2 regions of the Streptococcus lingualis genome follow, and region 1 is predicted to be linked to the other one. Evidence: predicted binding sites of a transcription regulator. Region 1 holds the regulator's gene; the other holds the start of a gene.
What was found. Region 1 encodes HrcA, which represses chaperone genes, less so after heat shock. Its sites were predicted from a motif close to TTAGCACTCNNNNNNNNNGAGTGCTAA; they were not measured.

Region 1 (7,444 bases):
GATTCCTTATGTAGCGGTTTTGGCTGTTTATTTTGGTTTGATTCCCTTGTGGCGGGGCAAAACCTTGGGAATGGCTTTGTTGAAATTCCGCCTGCATTTTGACAAGCAAAAATGGCTTCGCACCATCTGGCGGGGAATTCTGGTAGTGGGCTATTTCTATCTGATTCCTCAAGGGTTGTTCTATTTGATTTCGCTCTTGAATAGCGATTTGACGGACAATTCCCTCTTAACCCTGTCCATGATTTTATTGCTCTTCTTTGTGGTTTTATTGTACCTGATTCTCACTCTTGCCATCGTCTTGCTCAATCGTCGCTTTCCCTTCGACCGTCTAGCTGGGACTGAGTATGAGAGTACGGTGCGCGTGAAGAAAGAGATCATAAAGGATGAAACTGAATCGTCAAAATAGAGAGAGTGGGACAGAAATCGGTAATTCGTTAGAATTCGATTTCGTCGTCTCACCTCCGCACAGTTGAGTAGGGCTGTAAAAGCTGATGAAATCAGCGTAGTAGAGCCCACTCAACCACTGCGTCTTGCTCGACAATCCAAAAACAATAAAGAGGCTAGGACTTTTGTCCCAGCCTCTTTATTTTTTTATACACGTTTAAAATATCCGAACGTTTCCAGTTGAGAAGGGCGGTTTTAAGGGGATTGTGCTACAATGGAAGCAAATAGATAGAATGGAGCAGTGAAATGAAAGCAATTATTACAGTCGTTGGAAAAGACCAAAAAGGAATCGTAGCGGGTGTTGCAACGAAAGTGGCAGAATTAGGACTCAATATCGATGATATCTCTCAAACCGTATTGGATGAATACTTTACCATGATGGCGGTTGTATCGTCAGATGAGAAAAAAGATTTCACACAGCTCCGTTCAGAGTTGGAAGAATTCGGTCAGTCTCTTCATGTAAAAATCAATATCCAAAGCGCAGCGATTTTTGATGCTATGCACAATTTGTAAGATAGGGGTTGAGAATTTATGGACATTAAACAGGTAACAGAAACCATTGCCATGATTGAGGAGCAGAACTTCGATGTTCGGACCATCACCATGGGAATTTCGCTTCTCGATTGTATTGATCCGGATATCGAAAAGGCGGCAGAAAAAGTCTACAATAAGATTGTGACAAAGGCCAAAGATTTGGTGGCTGTTGGGGATGAGATTGCGGCGGAACTCGGCATTCCTATTGTCAACAAGCGGGTTTCAGTCACTCCGATTTCTATTATCGGTGCAGCAACCAATGCGACAGATTATGTACCCTTTGCTAAGGCACTGGATCGTGCGGCCAAAGAAGTTGGGGTCAACTTTATCGGTGGCTTCTCAGCTCTGGTTCAAAAAGGCTACCAAAAAGGGGATGAAATCCTCATCAATTCCATTCCTCGTGCCCTTGCGGAGACAGATTTTGTCTGCTCTTCAGTCAATATCGGATCGACCAAGACAGGGATCAATATGACCGCTGTCCGAGATATGGGCCGTATCATTAAAGAAGCATCCCAAGCCGATCCGATGGGGCCTGGTAAGCTGGTAGTTTTTGCCAATGCGGTAGAAGATAATCCCTTTATGGCGGGTGCCTTCCACGGTGTTGGTGAAGCGGATGTTGTCATCAACGTTGGTGTTTCTGGTCCTGGTGTCGTCCAACGGGCGATTGAAAAAGTTCCAGGTGCAAGCTTTGACGTATTGGCTGAAACCGTCAAGAAGACAGCCTTCAAGATTACCCGTGCCGGCCAATTAGTTGGTCAAATGGCTAGTGAACGTCTCGGTGTGGAGTTTGGGATTGTAGACTTGTCTCTTGCGCCAACACCAGCTGTTGGGGATTCGGTTGCCCGTGTCCTTGAAGCCATGGGGCTTGAAGTAGTAGGAACTCATGGAACTACCGCAGCGCTGGCTCTACTCAATGACCAGGTGAAAAAAGGTGGCATCATGGCTTGTAACCAAGTCGGTGGTTTGTCAGGTGCCTTCATTCCGGTCTCAGAAGATGAAGGGATGATTGCGGCGGTCCAATCAGGTCATATCAACCTGGAAAAATTGGAAGCCATGACAGCTATCTGCTCCGTCGGTCTAGATATGATTGCCATCCCAGCTGATACTCCAGATACAACCATTGCGGCCATGATCGCCGATGAAGCGGCTATCGGAGTGATCAACCAAAAGACAACAGCTGTTCGGATCATTCCTTATGGAAAAGAAGGCGATATGTTAGAGCTCGGTGGACTTCTTGGGTCTGCTCCGGTGATGAAGGTCAACAAAGCTTCGTCAGCTGATTTCATTGCCCGTGGTGGTCAAATTCCAGCTCCGGTTCATAGCTTTAAAAACTAAGAGAAATCTAGTATAATAGTAGAAAATAGAAAAGTCTGTGATGATGAAACTCCAGACTTTTTTCTTGCAAAAGGAGACAAGATGGCTAAAACAAGATTATTTGTGATTCGTCATGGGAGAACCATGTTTAATACCATTGGCCGTGCTCAAGGCTGGTCCGATACGCCCTTGACAGCAGAAGGAGAACGAGGGATTCAGGCTCTGGGAATCGGCTTGCGTGAGTCTGGTTTGGAGTTTACTCGAGCTTATTCCAGTGATTCAGGCCGTGCCATTCAGACTATGGGGATCATTCTCGATGAATTGGGCTTGAAAGACCAGATTCCTTATCGCTTTGACAAACGGATCCGCGAGTGGTGTTTTGGAAGTTTTGATGGTGCCTATGGAGGGGAGCTCTTTCACGGTGTCGTGCCACGTGTGCTAGATGTAGAAGATTATAAGACCCTGACCTTGGAAGACTTGGCTAATGGCATCTGCCAAGTAGATACAGCGAATTGGGCTGAACCTTGGGAAGTTTTAAAAAGCCGAATCCTAGAAGGTTTTGAAGCCATCGCCAAAGAAGTAGAAGAAAATGGTGGAGGCAATGCCTTGGTGGTCAGCCATAGTTGGACCATTCAGACCTTAGTCTGCTTGGTCGAAGGAAAACCAAATCTCAATCTGCCTCTTTCAAATGGTAGTGTTACCCTTGTAGAATATGAAGATGGAAAATTGACGGTTAAGGGGATTGGAGATAGCAGTTACCGTGAGGTCGGTGAAAGCTTGCAAGAATCCTAGTCCATAATGAAAGGCTGACCCTTTGGTCATGGCCTTTTCTTTTTCTCAAAACTTGTAAGAGCTTTCCTACTTTCTTTTTGCAAAAAATGATATAATGAAAGAGATACATACGGAGGTAATACAATGACAAAAACCAGATTATATATTGCTCGTCATGGAAAAACCATGTTTAATACCATTGGGCGGGCACAGGGCTGGTCAGACACTCCGCTGACAGAAGCAGGAGAGCGTGGGATTCGAGAATTAGGACTTGGTCTCAAGGAAGCTGGGCTTTCTTTTGAAGAGGCTGTTTCGAGTGATTCTGGACGCACCATTCAAACCATGGGAATTATTCTTCAAGAACTCGGTCTGACAGGGAAAATCCCTTATCGTTATGACAAACGGATCCGCGAGTGGTGTTTTGGTAGTTTTGACGGTGCTTATGATGGCGATCTCTTCATGGGAGTTTTACCCCGTGTCTTTAAGGTCGATGATTTCCATCAGTTGAGCCTGATGGAGTTAGCAGAAGGGATCGTCGAAGTGGATACCACTGGTTGGGCTGAATCCTGGGGAACCTTGAGTAGTCGGATCAAAGAAGGTTTTGAAGCCATCGCAAAAGAGGTAGAAGCAGCTGGTGGTGGCAATGCTATTGTAGTCAGCCATGGCATGACCATTACGACCTTGATTTATCTCATCGATCCTAAGGCTGTCGAAGAATTAGTCTTGGACAACGGAAGCGTAACGGTTTTGTCTTATGAAGATAGCGCCTTTCATATTGAAAAGATTGGGGATCTATCTTATCGTAAGGTTGGAGCAAAACTCCTAGAGGATGGTCATGACGAATAAGTATAGACGCGCACGAAAAAAACGTAAGAAATGGTGGCCTTACCTATTGAGTTTCTTTCTTCTTGTGGTCCTTGGATCGGGAATTGGTGCTTACTTAGCGAAGCCAAGCTTGTTTTCAGGGCTTCAGTTTTGGAAGGCTAAAAAAACAGCTGTAACGACTCCCTCTTCTTCTAAGAAAAAGAAAGAAAAATCAGATTTACCAGCCGTTTCGACAAAAGACTGGCAGTTGATCTTGGTCAATCGTGATAATGTGAAGCCTGAGTTGAACCCACAATTGACAGATGTAGATGCTATCAAAGTGGATAGTCGGATTGTAGAACCAACTCGTCAATTTTTAGAAGCGGCTCGAAAAATTGCCCCAGAAGAAACCTTGATATCAGGCTATCGAAGTGTGGCCGAGCAAACAGAGCTCTATAATGAGCGTGTTGCGCAACTAGAGGCTAGCGGCCTTTCGCACGAAGAAGCTGAAAAGCAGGTGCAGACCCAGGTACAGGTCCCTGGTGCGAGTGAACACCAGACAGGACTTGCCATTGATATGAGTGTCGAAGCTGGCCAAAGTGATGAGTTGGGCATGCAGCTGGCTGCCATCGCACCGCAATATGGCTTTGTGCTTCGCTACCCAGATGGGAAGAGCAACATCACGGGTGTGAATTTTGAGAATTGGCATTTCCGTTATGTTGGCGTAGAAAATGCTCAGTATATGGCCAAGCATCAGCTAGTATTGGAAGAATATATTCAGCTATTGAAAAAAGCTGGCAAATAAGAGGAGATTTACTTCTCTAGGTCTTAAGAATGATTTTTAGCACTCTTGAAAAAAGAGTGCTAATTTTTTGGATTTTTCTCTTGACTTTCTTTTGGATGGGTGTATAATAGAATCATGGTTTAGCACTTGAGTGTTTAGAGTGCTAAAAAATGAAAGAGAGGTGAGGTCATGGTTACAGAACGTCAAAATGAGATTCTCAATCTTGTTGTCGATATCTTTACCAAGACCCACGAACCAGTCGGTTCAAAAGCGCTACAAGATGTCATTCAATCCAGTAGTGCGACCATTCGAAATGACATGGCTGCTCTCGAAAAGCAAGGCTTACTAGAAAAAGCCCACACTTCGAGTGGACGGCTGCCTAGCCGAGCTGGTTTCCAATATTTTGTTCAGAACTCGCTTGATCTAGAGCTGATTGATGAGCAAGATGTCTACCAGGTGGTGAAAGCCTTTGATTTCGAAGCCTTTAAGTTAGACGATATCTTGGATGCTACGGCCAAGTTACTAGCCCAGATGACGGGTTACACCGCAGTGATTCAGGATGTTGAACCGACACGTCAGCGCTTGACTGGTTTTGAAATTGTTCCATTATCCAATCACGATGCCTTAGCAGTTCTGACCTTGGATGAATCAAAGCCTGTCACCGTCCAGTTTGCCATTCCAAAGAATTTCTTAACCAGTGACTTGGAAATCTTCCATCAGCTGGTTCAAGAACGCTTCATTGGAAATACAGTTTTGGATATCCACTACCGCTTGCGGACGGAGATTCCACAGATTGTACAGCGCTATTTCAAGACGACAGACAATGTGCTGGATCTCTTTGATTACGTCTTCTCGCAACTGTTTCAAGAACTGGTCTTTGTAGAAGGAAAGGTTTCATCATTAACCTACGCCGATCTTCAGACCTATCAGTTCTTAGACAATCCCCAACATGTGGCCTTGGAGTTGCGAGGGGGAATGCCAGAAGACCAAATGACCCAGATCCTGGTTGCGGAATCCCAAGAGAAGGCCTTGAAAAATGTGACAGTGATTAGTCACAAGTTCTTAGTTCCTTATCGTGGGATGGCCCTCATGCATGTGATCGGTCCCGTAGAGATGGACTACAGGCGTGTGATAAGCCTGGTCAATGTTATCGGCCGAGTACTGGTCATGAAGTTGACGGATTACTACCGTTACCTCAATAGCAACCATTATGAAGTAAATTAAGACCAAATGAAAGGGGTGTATGCCTTGACAGAAGATATCAAAAAAGAAGACGTGAAAGAAGAGGAAGTTGCCCAAACAACTGAAGAAGTTGTAGAGGAAAGCAACCAACCTTCTGAGTTAGAAGAAGCACAAGCGCGTGCCGAAGAATTTGAAAACAAATACCTTCGTGCTCATGCAGAAATGCAAAATATTCAGCGCCGTGCTAATGAAGAACGTCAACAATTACAAAAATACCGTAGCCAAGATTTGGCAAAAGCGATCTTACCATCACTGGACAACCTCGAACGTGCCCTTGCCGTAGAAGGATTGACAGATGATGTGAAGAAGGGCTTAGAAATGGTCCAAGAAAGTTTGGTACATGCTCTGAAAGAAGAAGGAATTGAAGAAATTCCAGCGGACGGAGCCTTTGACCATAACTACCACATGGCCATCCAAACCTTGCCTGCAGATGACGAACATCCAGCAGACACCATCGCACAAGTCTTCCAAAAAGGCTACAAACTCCATGACCGCATCCTACGCCCAGCCATGGTAGTAGTGTTCAACTAGGCGAGAGAACTTAAAAAAACCTTGTCCGAAACGACACTAAACTATGAAAGAAAGATAAGAAGCAAGCCGGAGGCTTGCAAGGAAGATATTTCCCGCCACTTAAGGGAAAATATCAAAAAGAAAAAAAGAAGATAAATTTAAGGAGAAAAACATATGTCTAAAATTATCGGTATTGACTTAGGTACAACAAACTCAGCAGTGGCAGTTCTTGAAGGAACTGAATCAAAAATCATCGCAAACCCAGAAGGAAACCGCACGACTCCATCTGTTGTGTCATTCAAAAATGGTGAAATCATCGTTGGTGACGCTGCAAAACGTCAAGCAGTCACAAACCCAGATACAGTGATCTCTATCAAATCTAAGATGGGAACTTCTGAAAAAGTTTCTGCTAACGGCAAAGAATACACTCCACAAGAAATCTCAGCTATGATTCTTCAATACTTGAAAGGTTACGCTGAAGATTATCTTGGTGAAAAAGTAACCAAAGCAGTTATCACAGTTCCAGCTTACTTCAACGATGCTCAACGTCAAGCAACGAAAGACGCTGGTAAAATCGCTGGTCTTGAAGTAGAACGTATTGTCAACGAACCAACTGCAGCAGCCCTTGCTTATGGTTTGGATAAGACTGATAAAGAAGAAAAAATCTTGGTATTCGACCTTGGTGGTGGTACATTCGACGTATCTATCCTCGAACTCGGTGATGGTGTCTTCGATGTATTGGCAACTGCAGGGGATAACAAACTAGGTGGTGACGACTTTGACCAAAAAATCATCGACCACATGGTTGAAGAATTCAAGAAAGAAAATGGTATCGACTTGTCAACAGACAAGATGGCCCTTCAACGTTTGAAAGATGCAGCTGAAAAAGCGAAGAAAGACCTTTCTGGTGTCACTTCAACTCAAATCAGCTTGCCATTCATCACTGCAGGAGCTGCTGGACCTCTTCACTTAGAAATGACCTTGACTCGTGCGAAATTCGACGATTTGACTCGTGACCTTGTAGAACGTACGAAAACTCCA
Region 2 (7,444 bases), 180 kb from region 1:
AAGAGCCAGCGCAAGGTGAACTCTTGTCTACTGATATGACGATAGATCAGCATGCTGACGAAGAACTTTAGGTAAGACATTAGAATAGTTAACAGCAATTCTTTCTCCCTCTATTTTTTCAAAGCTTCCAGTAAGCCTCTATACTTGGTCCGTGAGATCAAGCAATTGTCCCCATTTTCAAAAAAAGCTTTCTTGGCTTCTTTATCAATCTTCGTAATATTTTGCGGATTCACCACAAAGGAGCGGTGGCACCGATACAAGCGGGGATCTGCTTTTTCGATATCGGCAATACTAGCGTAAAATTCCAAGCGCTCTTCCTGGGTGTGTAAAATGACCTTGTGAATGGTTGGAGACGTTTCAACATACAAAATCTTATTAAAAGGAACTTGTACACGCGCCATCGCACTCTCAAACGTAAAGGCATCTTGCGCAATCGTGGTCCCAGCTTGCTCCAAGGTATAATCGATGGCTGAGCTGATTCTCTCTTTGAACTCTTCCTCACCCAGCGTTTTATCGATAAAATCCAAGGCAGCCACTTTGTACTGAAAGGTAATGGGCATAAATTCAGAGTGAGTGGTGACAAAGACAATGGTCGCATGGGGATCTTTCTTACGAATCTCTTTTGCGATCTCCAGCCCCTTTTTCTCCTCACCTTTAATCTCGATATCTAAAAAGAATAGGTGATGGGCGCCTCTCTCTGTGATAGCATCCAGCAACTGGCTTGACTTCCCAAACACTTCTGGCGCTTTGCATTGCAAGAATTTTTGACGGATGAGATCCTGCAAGACCGCTTCGATACGCGATTGTTGGATCCATTCATCTTCTAACACAAAAATCTTCAACAAAGTCCTCACTCCTTCCCCTCTACGAATATGTTCTATTTTACCATAAATGATGCCTGCTGAGCCACTCTTTCAAAAGAGACTTAATAGCCCTTCTACCTTTTCTCCTTAACAAAAAAACTCTCCCGGAGGAATCCGGAAGAGCTTGCGCAAGGGGAATTTGAAAAATATTTTTTAATATGAAAAAGGTCGATAAAATCTATGCTATATTCAAACTCTCATTTTACTAACAGCGATATTACGATCAAGTTTTATTGTCAATAGACATGTATGTGGGAAGTTCTCCCCTTGCAACAATGTAGACCTGTGATCTACTCTTAATAGTATACACTAGAATTATTACAAAATCAGTTAATTTGTATTGCAATTTGTTGGCAAATATTCCTCCGTCTGAAAACAGCACAAATACTTGATTCCCAAGCATCTACGCAAGTCCTCTTTAACTAGTATTTATCATTTCTGTTACAAAATTTAAAATAAAAATATTATTCCATGACAAATGAAATTCCCAAAGTACGATAAAAAGGGGAGCGAGACAGAATGAGTTTTTATAAAAACTCGTTCGTTGTCTCGCCCCCGCAAGGCTGATTAGAGCTCTTCCGAGCTTAAGAAGCGAAGGGAGAGCACAATCAGCTACTGCGTCATTCAGCTCACCCTATGATTGGTCGCGAAGATTAGAAAGAATCTTCCACTCCCTTTGAGCTAGTCAGACGATTAGGTAGGCCACACAATAGCGGCTACCGTCCAATGATGAGAAACGAAATCTCAATCATGCAACGGTTACGACAGAAAATAAAGAAGGCCGATATTGCCTTCTTTGTTTTACATAGGTTATGACGTGAAAAGGGAGCGAGACAGAATGAGTTTTTATAAAAACTCGTTCGTTGTCTCGCCCCCGCAAGGCTGATTAGAGCTCTTCCGAGCTTAAGAAGCGAAGGGAGAGCACAATCAGCTACTGCGTCATTCAGCTCACCCTATGATTGGTCGCGAAGATTAGAAAGAATCTTCCACTCCCTTTGAGCTAGTAAGATGATTAGGTAGACCGCACAATAGCGGCTGGCGTCAAATGATGAGAGTCAAAGCCTCAATCGTGTACCGGTTACGACGTGAAAAGGGAGCGAGACAGAATGAGTTTTTATAAAAACTCGTTCGTTGTCTCGCCCCCGCAAGGCTGATTAGAGCTCTTCCGAGCTTAAGAAGCGAAGGGAGAGCACAATCAGCTACTGCGTCATTCAGCTCACCCTATGATTGGTCGCGAAGATTAGAAAGAATCTTCCACTCCCTTTGAGCTAGTGAGACGATTAGCCAGACCGCACAATAGCGGCTGGCGTCAAATGATGAGAGGCAAAGCCTCAATCGTGTACCGGTTACGACAGAAAATAAAGAAGGCCGATAATGCCTTCTTTATTTTCTTAGTAAGACACTTCGGCAAGGCACCATGGTGCTTGCCGTAGCCTAACGAGGTGCTTCAGCACCCTTTAGGCTAAGTGTCTTACATCATCCCACCCATCATGCTTGGATCCATTCCTGGTCCTGCTGGGGCTGCTGGTTCTGGTTTGTTGGCTACGACTGCTTCGGTCGTCAAGATCAGACTCGCTACGGAAGCGGCGTTTTGAAGGGCTGAACGGCTCACTTTAACTGGGTCGATGATTCCTGCATCAATCATATTCACCCATTCACCTGTTGCAGCATTGAAACCTGTTCCGACTTCGGCATTTTTCAAGCGATCAATCACAATAGATCCTTCGTAACCGGCATTGTGGGCAATTTGGCGCACTGGCTCTTCCAAAGCACGAAGAACGATATTGCGTCCTGTTGCTTCATCCCCTTCTAATTCAAGGGCTGCGACTGCAGAGATGACATTGACAAGAGCTGTACCACCTCCGGCAACGATCCCTTCTTCAACGGCTGCGCGAGTCGCATTAAGGGCATCTTCGATACGGAGTTTCATTTCTTTCAATTCTGTTTCTGTTGCAGCACCAACCTTGATTACGGCAACGCCACCAGACAATTTAGCCAAACGTTCTTGTAATTTTTCACGGTCAAATTCAGAGGTTGTGGTTTCGATTTGTGACTTGATGACCGCCACACGGTTAGCGATCGCTTCTGGGTTACCAGAACCTTCGACAATGACGGTACTGTCTTTATCAACTGACACTTTAGCTGCTTGACCAAGCGCTTCAATGGTTGCATCTTTCAATTCCAAACCAAGATCGTCTGTAATGACTGTACCACCTGTCAAGATGGCAATGTCTTCTAGCATGGCTTTGCGGCGATCACCAAATCCTGGTGCCTTGACAGCTACGACATTAAAGGTACCGCGGATCTTGTTCAAGACAAGTGTTGGAAGAGCTTCGCCATCGACATCATCTGCGATGATCAAGAGTGGACGGTTGCTTTGAAGAATGCTTTCCAACAATGGCAAGATTTCTTGGATATTTGAAATCTTCTTGTCAGTAATCAAAATGTATGGATTTTCAAGGTCTGCCACCATTTTTTCATTATCAGTGACCATGTATTGTGAGAGGTAACCACGGTCAAACTGCATGCCTTCAACGACTTCCAGTTCTGTTTCCATTCCACGAGACTCTTCAATCGTGATGACCCCATCTTTACCAACTTTTTCCATGGCTTCAGAGATGTACTCACCGACTTTTTCAGAACGAGAAGACACAGCAGCTACTTGAGCAATGGCTTCCTTGCTCGATACTGGGATCGCATTGTTTTTCAAAGCTTCTACTGCTGTTGCAACAGCGGTCTCAATCCCACGGCGGATGCCAATTGGGTTAGCTCCTGCAGTGACGTTTTTGATTCCTTCACGGACGATGGCTTGAGTCAAAACCGTTGCGGTTGTTGTACCGTCACCTGCGATATCATTAGTCTTAGAAGCCACTTCTGACACCAATTTGGCACCCATATTTTCAAAATGATCTTCCAATTCGATTTCTTTTGCGATAGTTACCCCATCATTTGTGATCAAGGGTGAACCAAATGATTTTTCAAGAACAACATTGCGTCCTTTAGGGCCCAACGTAACTTTCACTGTATCTGCTAAGACATCGACACCACGGACCATTGCAGAACGTGCATCAGATGAAAATTTAATATCTTTTGCCATTTCTCTTACCTCTTTCTTCTCTTACTCTACAATTGCAAGAATGTTTGATGTTCCAACGATGGTGTAGGTTTCTTCCCCATCTTTCACTTCAATTCCTGCATGGCTTTCAACCAAAACGTGGTCTCCTGCTTTTACAGCTGGGGCGATGAGTTCGCCACTTAGGGTACGCACACCTTCACCAACGGCCACTACTTCAGCTGTTTTTGTATCAGCCTTGCTCGCACCGGCGAGGACAAAACCTCCAACAGTCTGTTCTTTTTCTTCTACTTTTAAGACCACACGGTCTCCTAATGGTTTTAACATATTCATTCCTCCATACGAGTTTTTTAGCACTCTCTATACGTAAGTGCTAACTTATGTTTCTATTGTATCACTTGGTCAGAAATAGTCAAGAAAAAAACACCTCAAAAATAGATGAGATGTTTCTAAAATTTCAATTTAAAATTGTCAATTTTTGATTGAAATCATCGATCACTTTTTGAAGATTGATCCGCCCGCGGTAGATGCCATATCCAAAAACAATCATGCCTAAAATTCCAACCAAGGCTAGTAAAATCCCGAGGATCAAGAGTGGGAGGAAACTTTTGTGAAAGAGATAGATCAATACCACACCAATACTGGCAATGATAAAGAGTAAGCTGAACCAACGACCAAGGTTTTCAAGCATGTGGCGTTGGTAGTTGATTTCTGTTTCATATCCATTGACAAGTTCTTGTTTTGTAACCATGGGATTCCTCCTGATAAAAATTGAGAATGAAGTGCAAGTAAAGGAGGTCAATTCACTTCATTCTCAAAAACTCCTACTAGCAAATTTGTTTTTTCTTTTCCTTAGTATTTAAGATGTGGATCAAAGATACCAAGGGCAACACCGATCAAAGCCACTACAACGAGAAGTAACATGACTTTGTTTGGTGAAATTTTTTTCTTAGACATCAACCACCAGCAAAGAGTGATGAAGGCTGCTGTCAAGAGACCTGGATAAACACCATCGATCTTTTCTTGGATGTTCAAGAAGACTTTTCCTTCAGCATTCTTGAATTGAAGGGCTGTTGTAACAGATACCCAAGTAGCTGCTACGGCACCGATAACCATACCACCGACAACGCTGATCGCTTTACGAAGAGCTTGTCCTTTTGGTCCTACAAGGAATTCAACGGCTTTATCCCCTAATTGGTAACCTTTGAAGAAGGCAAAGCGCATACCAAAGTAGACTAAGAGGTTCCATACGACGATGTAGAAGAGAGCACCAGCGACGTTACCACCTTTAGAAAGTCCAAGGGCAATCCCCAAGAGAACTGGAATCAAGGTACCAACGACCAATGAGTCACCAATACCAGCGATTGGTCCCATCAAACCGGCACGCATACCGTTGATGGTTTCGCCATCTACTGCATCTCCGTTTGCACGCGCTTCTTCCAAACCAGCTGTGATCCCTACAACAAGAGATCCAAGTTGTGGTTCAGTGTTGAAGAAGGCCGTATAGGTTTGCATAGCATCCTTTTGTTCTTCTTTGGTGTCATACATTTCTTCTACGATTGGAAGCATAGAAGTCAAGTACCCGAAGGTTTGCATATGTTCTTGAGAGAAACAAGTCAAATGACCATAATACCAATGATGGAATGCTTTTGCTAATGTTTTCTTTGAAATTTTCTTTCTATCAGCCATTTTAAATATCCTCCTCATCATCGTCTAGGTCCACCACTCCGGCTGGAGCAGCTTTCATCGATTTGATCACTTCAAGTTCATAGTAGATTACTGCAAAGATTAATGAAACAACGGCACTGGATACCAAGTTCAATCCGAGAGATTTTGCCAAGGTAAATCCAACAAAGAATGGAATGAAGTCAGTTGCTTCTGTAACAATTTGTTTCAACAAGATGGCAATACCGACACATGGGAGAAGAGCACCGACTGTAAAGAGGGCTTTCATCCAGTAACCATCCATAGGAAGGTATTGTTTCATCAAATCAACCATGTTTTCACCGTATTTGGTGATAATCATTGTTGGAAGGAAAGAGAAGAGGAAGTGAGAGATCCAAGGGTAAACCCAGTCAACTGCGTAGAGTTTTTTGAAGTTTCCTTCTTCAACGGCTTTCCAACCAATGTGTTGCCAAACCAAGTTCATAGTAGCGGTACCGTAGAAAAGAACTGTACCGATTGTCCCAACGGCTGCACCGATTGGAGCTGCAGCTGCGGCGATTCCAGCTTCATCTGTGATGTTATTAGCATGCACAAACAAGATAGCAAGAGGAACACCGATGTAAGAGATGGCACGCACATCGGCAGATACGGTACCACCAGGTGTTACCAAGGCGATATAAACGACTTGAAGGGCAACCCCGACCATAATACCGGTTGTCACATCTCCAAGAATTAAACCTGAAATCAACCCACCGATCAAAGGACGACCGAGTGTATAGTTCCCGATACTGGAACCTCCCATACCAGGCATTGAAGACAAGCTGGCGAAAATACCAAGCAAGATTGCTTGAATCCATGAAATTGTCATAACAAACGCTCCTTTTGTTTGTAAATTTATTTACCTAACAGATAAGACTGTTAGTTTTAAAAACCAAATTTTGATTTGAAATCATCCCAATAACCGATGGAAACATCTGGCAACAATTGGAATTTCACCTTGTAGCCTGCTGCTTGAATGGCTTGGAAGGCTTCTGCTTCTTCCTGAGTGATGGATTGGTTATTCCCCAATTTCACAGCTCCAGGACGATCATTTGCAGGGCCAACAATGATTTCTTTGACATCACCTGGGACAAACCCTTGGTCGACCAAAATTTCCTTCATATCGATTGGATTTTTGGTGATCAAGAAGTAACGACTATCTGATTCTGTTACTTTTGCTGATTTTTCTTTAAAGGCTTCCTTTGTCCATACAAAGGTTTTCTTGTCGGATGCGCCTTTGTAAGCTTGAATCAAAACCTTGTTTGATGCTGCTGCATCGTTTACGGCAATCAAACCATCACATGGTTTTTCCTTTGCCCAGCGTGTGACTGTCTGACCGTGAATCATGCGGTCATCAATCCGTACAAATGTTACTACCATAAGGTACCTCCCTATTAAATATCGTCATCATCTTCTTCAGCACCAGTGGCTGAAACTTCAAAAGGCTGTAGTGCAGATCGTGCTTCTGATAAGATGGTGGCTGACAAATCGTCTCCATCCAACACATCCTTCATCACAACTGCCGTCAAGGCCATGGTAAGGTTCATCCCACCAAGGATCAAGGCTCCATCGAGCTTTCCAGCTTCTTCTAGAACCGTGGCTGCAGTGGTTAATGGACTACCACCTACGATATCTGCCAAGACCAAAACAGAATCATCAGCTGTCAATCCTGAAATGCTCTCTCTGAAATCAACTGCGAAGTCATCGACCGATTTTCCTTCTTTGAGTCCAACTGCGATGACCTGATCCAACTTGTCACCAGCAAACATGGCTAGTGATGTTTTTAGACCTTCTGCCAGTCCGC

Region 2: groES (co-chaperone GroES) is a predicted target of HrcA. The motif match lies at 4,287-4,313, and genes of this name have one in related genera.

Annotation. Positions count from the first base shown of each region.
Region 1 is NZ_CP139419.1:1,853,852-1,861,295, reverse strand. Features, by position in the region: gene SM123_RS09015 (VanZ family protein) at 1-406, shown strand, start outside; gene SM123_RS09010 (ACT domain-containing protein) at 691-957, shown strand; gene SM123_RS09005 (PFL family protein) at 976-2,313, shown strand; gene SM123_RS09000 (histidine phosphatase family protein) at 2,395-3,084, shown strand; gene SM123_RS08995 (histidine phosphatase family protein) at 3,208-3,909, shown strand; gene SM123_RS08990 (M15 family metallopeptidase) at 3,899-4,672, shown strand; gene hrcA (heat-inducible transcriptional repressor HrcA) at 4,841-5,875, shown strand; gene grpE (nucleotide exchange factor GrpE) at 5,900-6,424, shown strand; gene dnaK (molecular chaperone DnaK) at 6,578-7,444, shown strand, end outside.
Region 2 is NZ_CP139419.1:2,033,448-2,040,891, forward strand. Features, by position in the region: gene SM123_RS09820 (sensor histidine kinase) at 1-98, opposite strand, end outside; gene SM123_RS09825 (response regulator transcription factor) at 111-845, opposite strand; gene groL (chaperonin GroEL) at 2,335-3,960, opposite strand; gene groES (co-chaperone GroES) at 3,982-4,263, opposite strand; gene SM123_RS09840 (hypothetical protein) at 4,394-4,687, opposite strand; gene SM123_RS09845 (PTS system mannose/fructose/sorbose family transporter subunit IID) at 4,789-5,643, opposite strand; gene SM123_RS09850 (PTS mannose/fructose/sorbose/N-acetylgalactosamine transporter subunit IIC) at 5,627-6,469, opposite strand; gene SM123_RS09855 (PTS sugar transporter subunit IIB) at 6,526-7,020, opposite strand; gene SM123_RS09860 (PTS sugar transporter subunit IIA) at 7,035-7,444, opposite strand, start outside.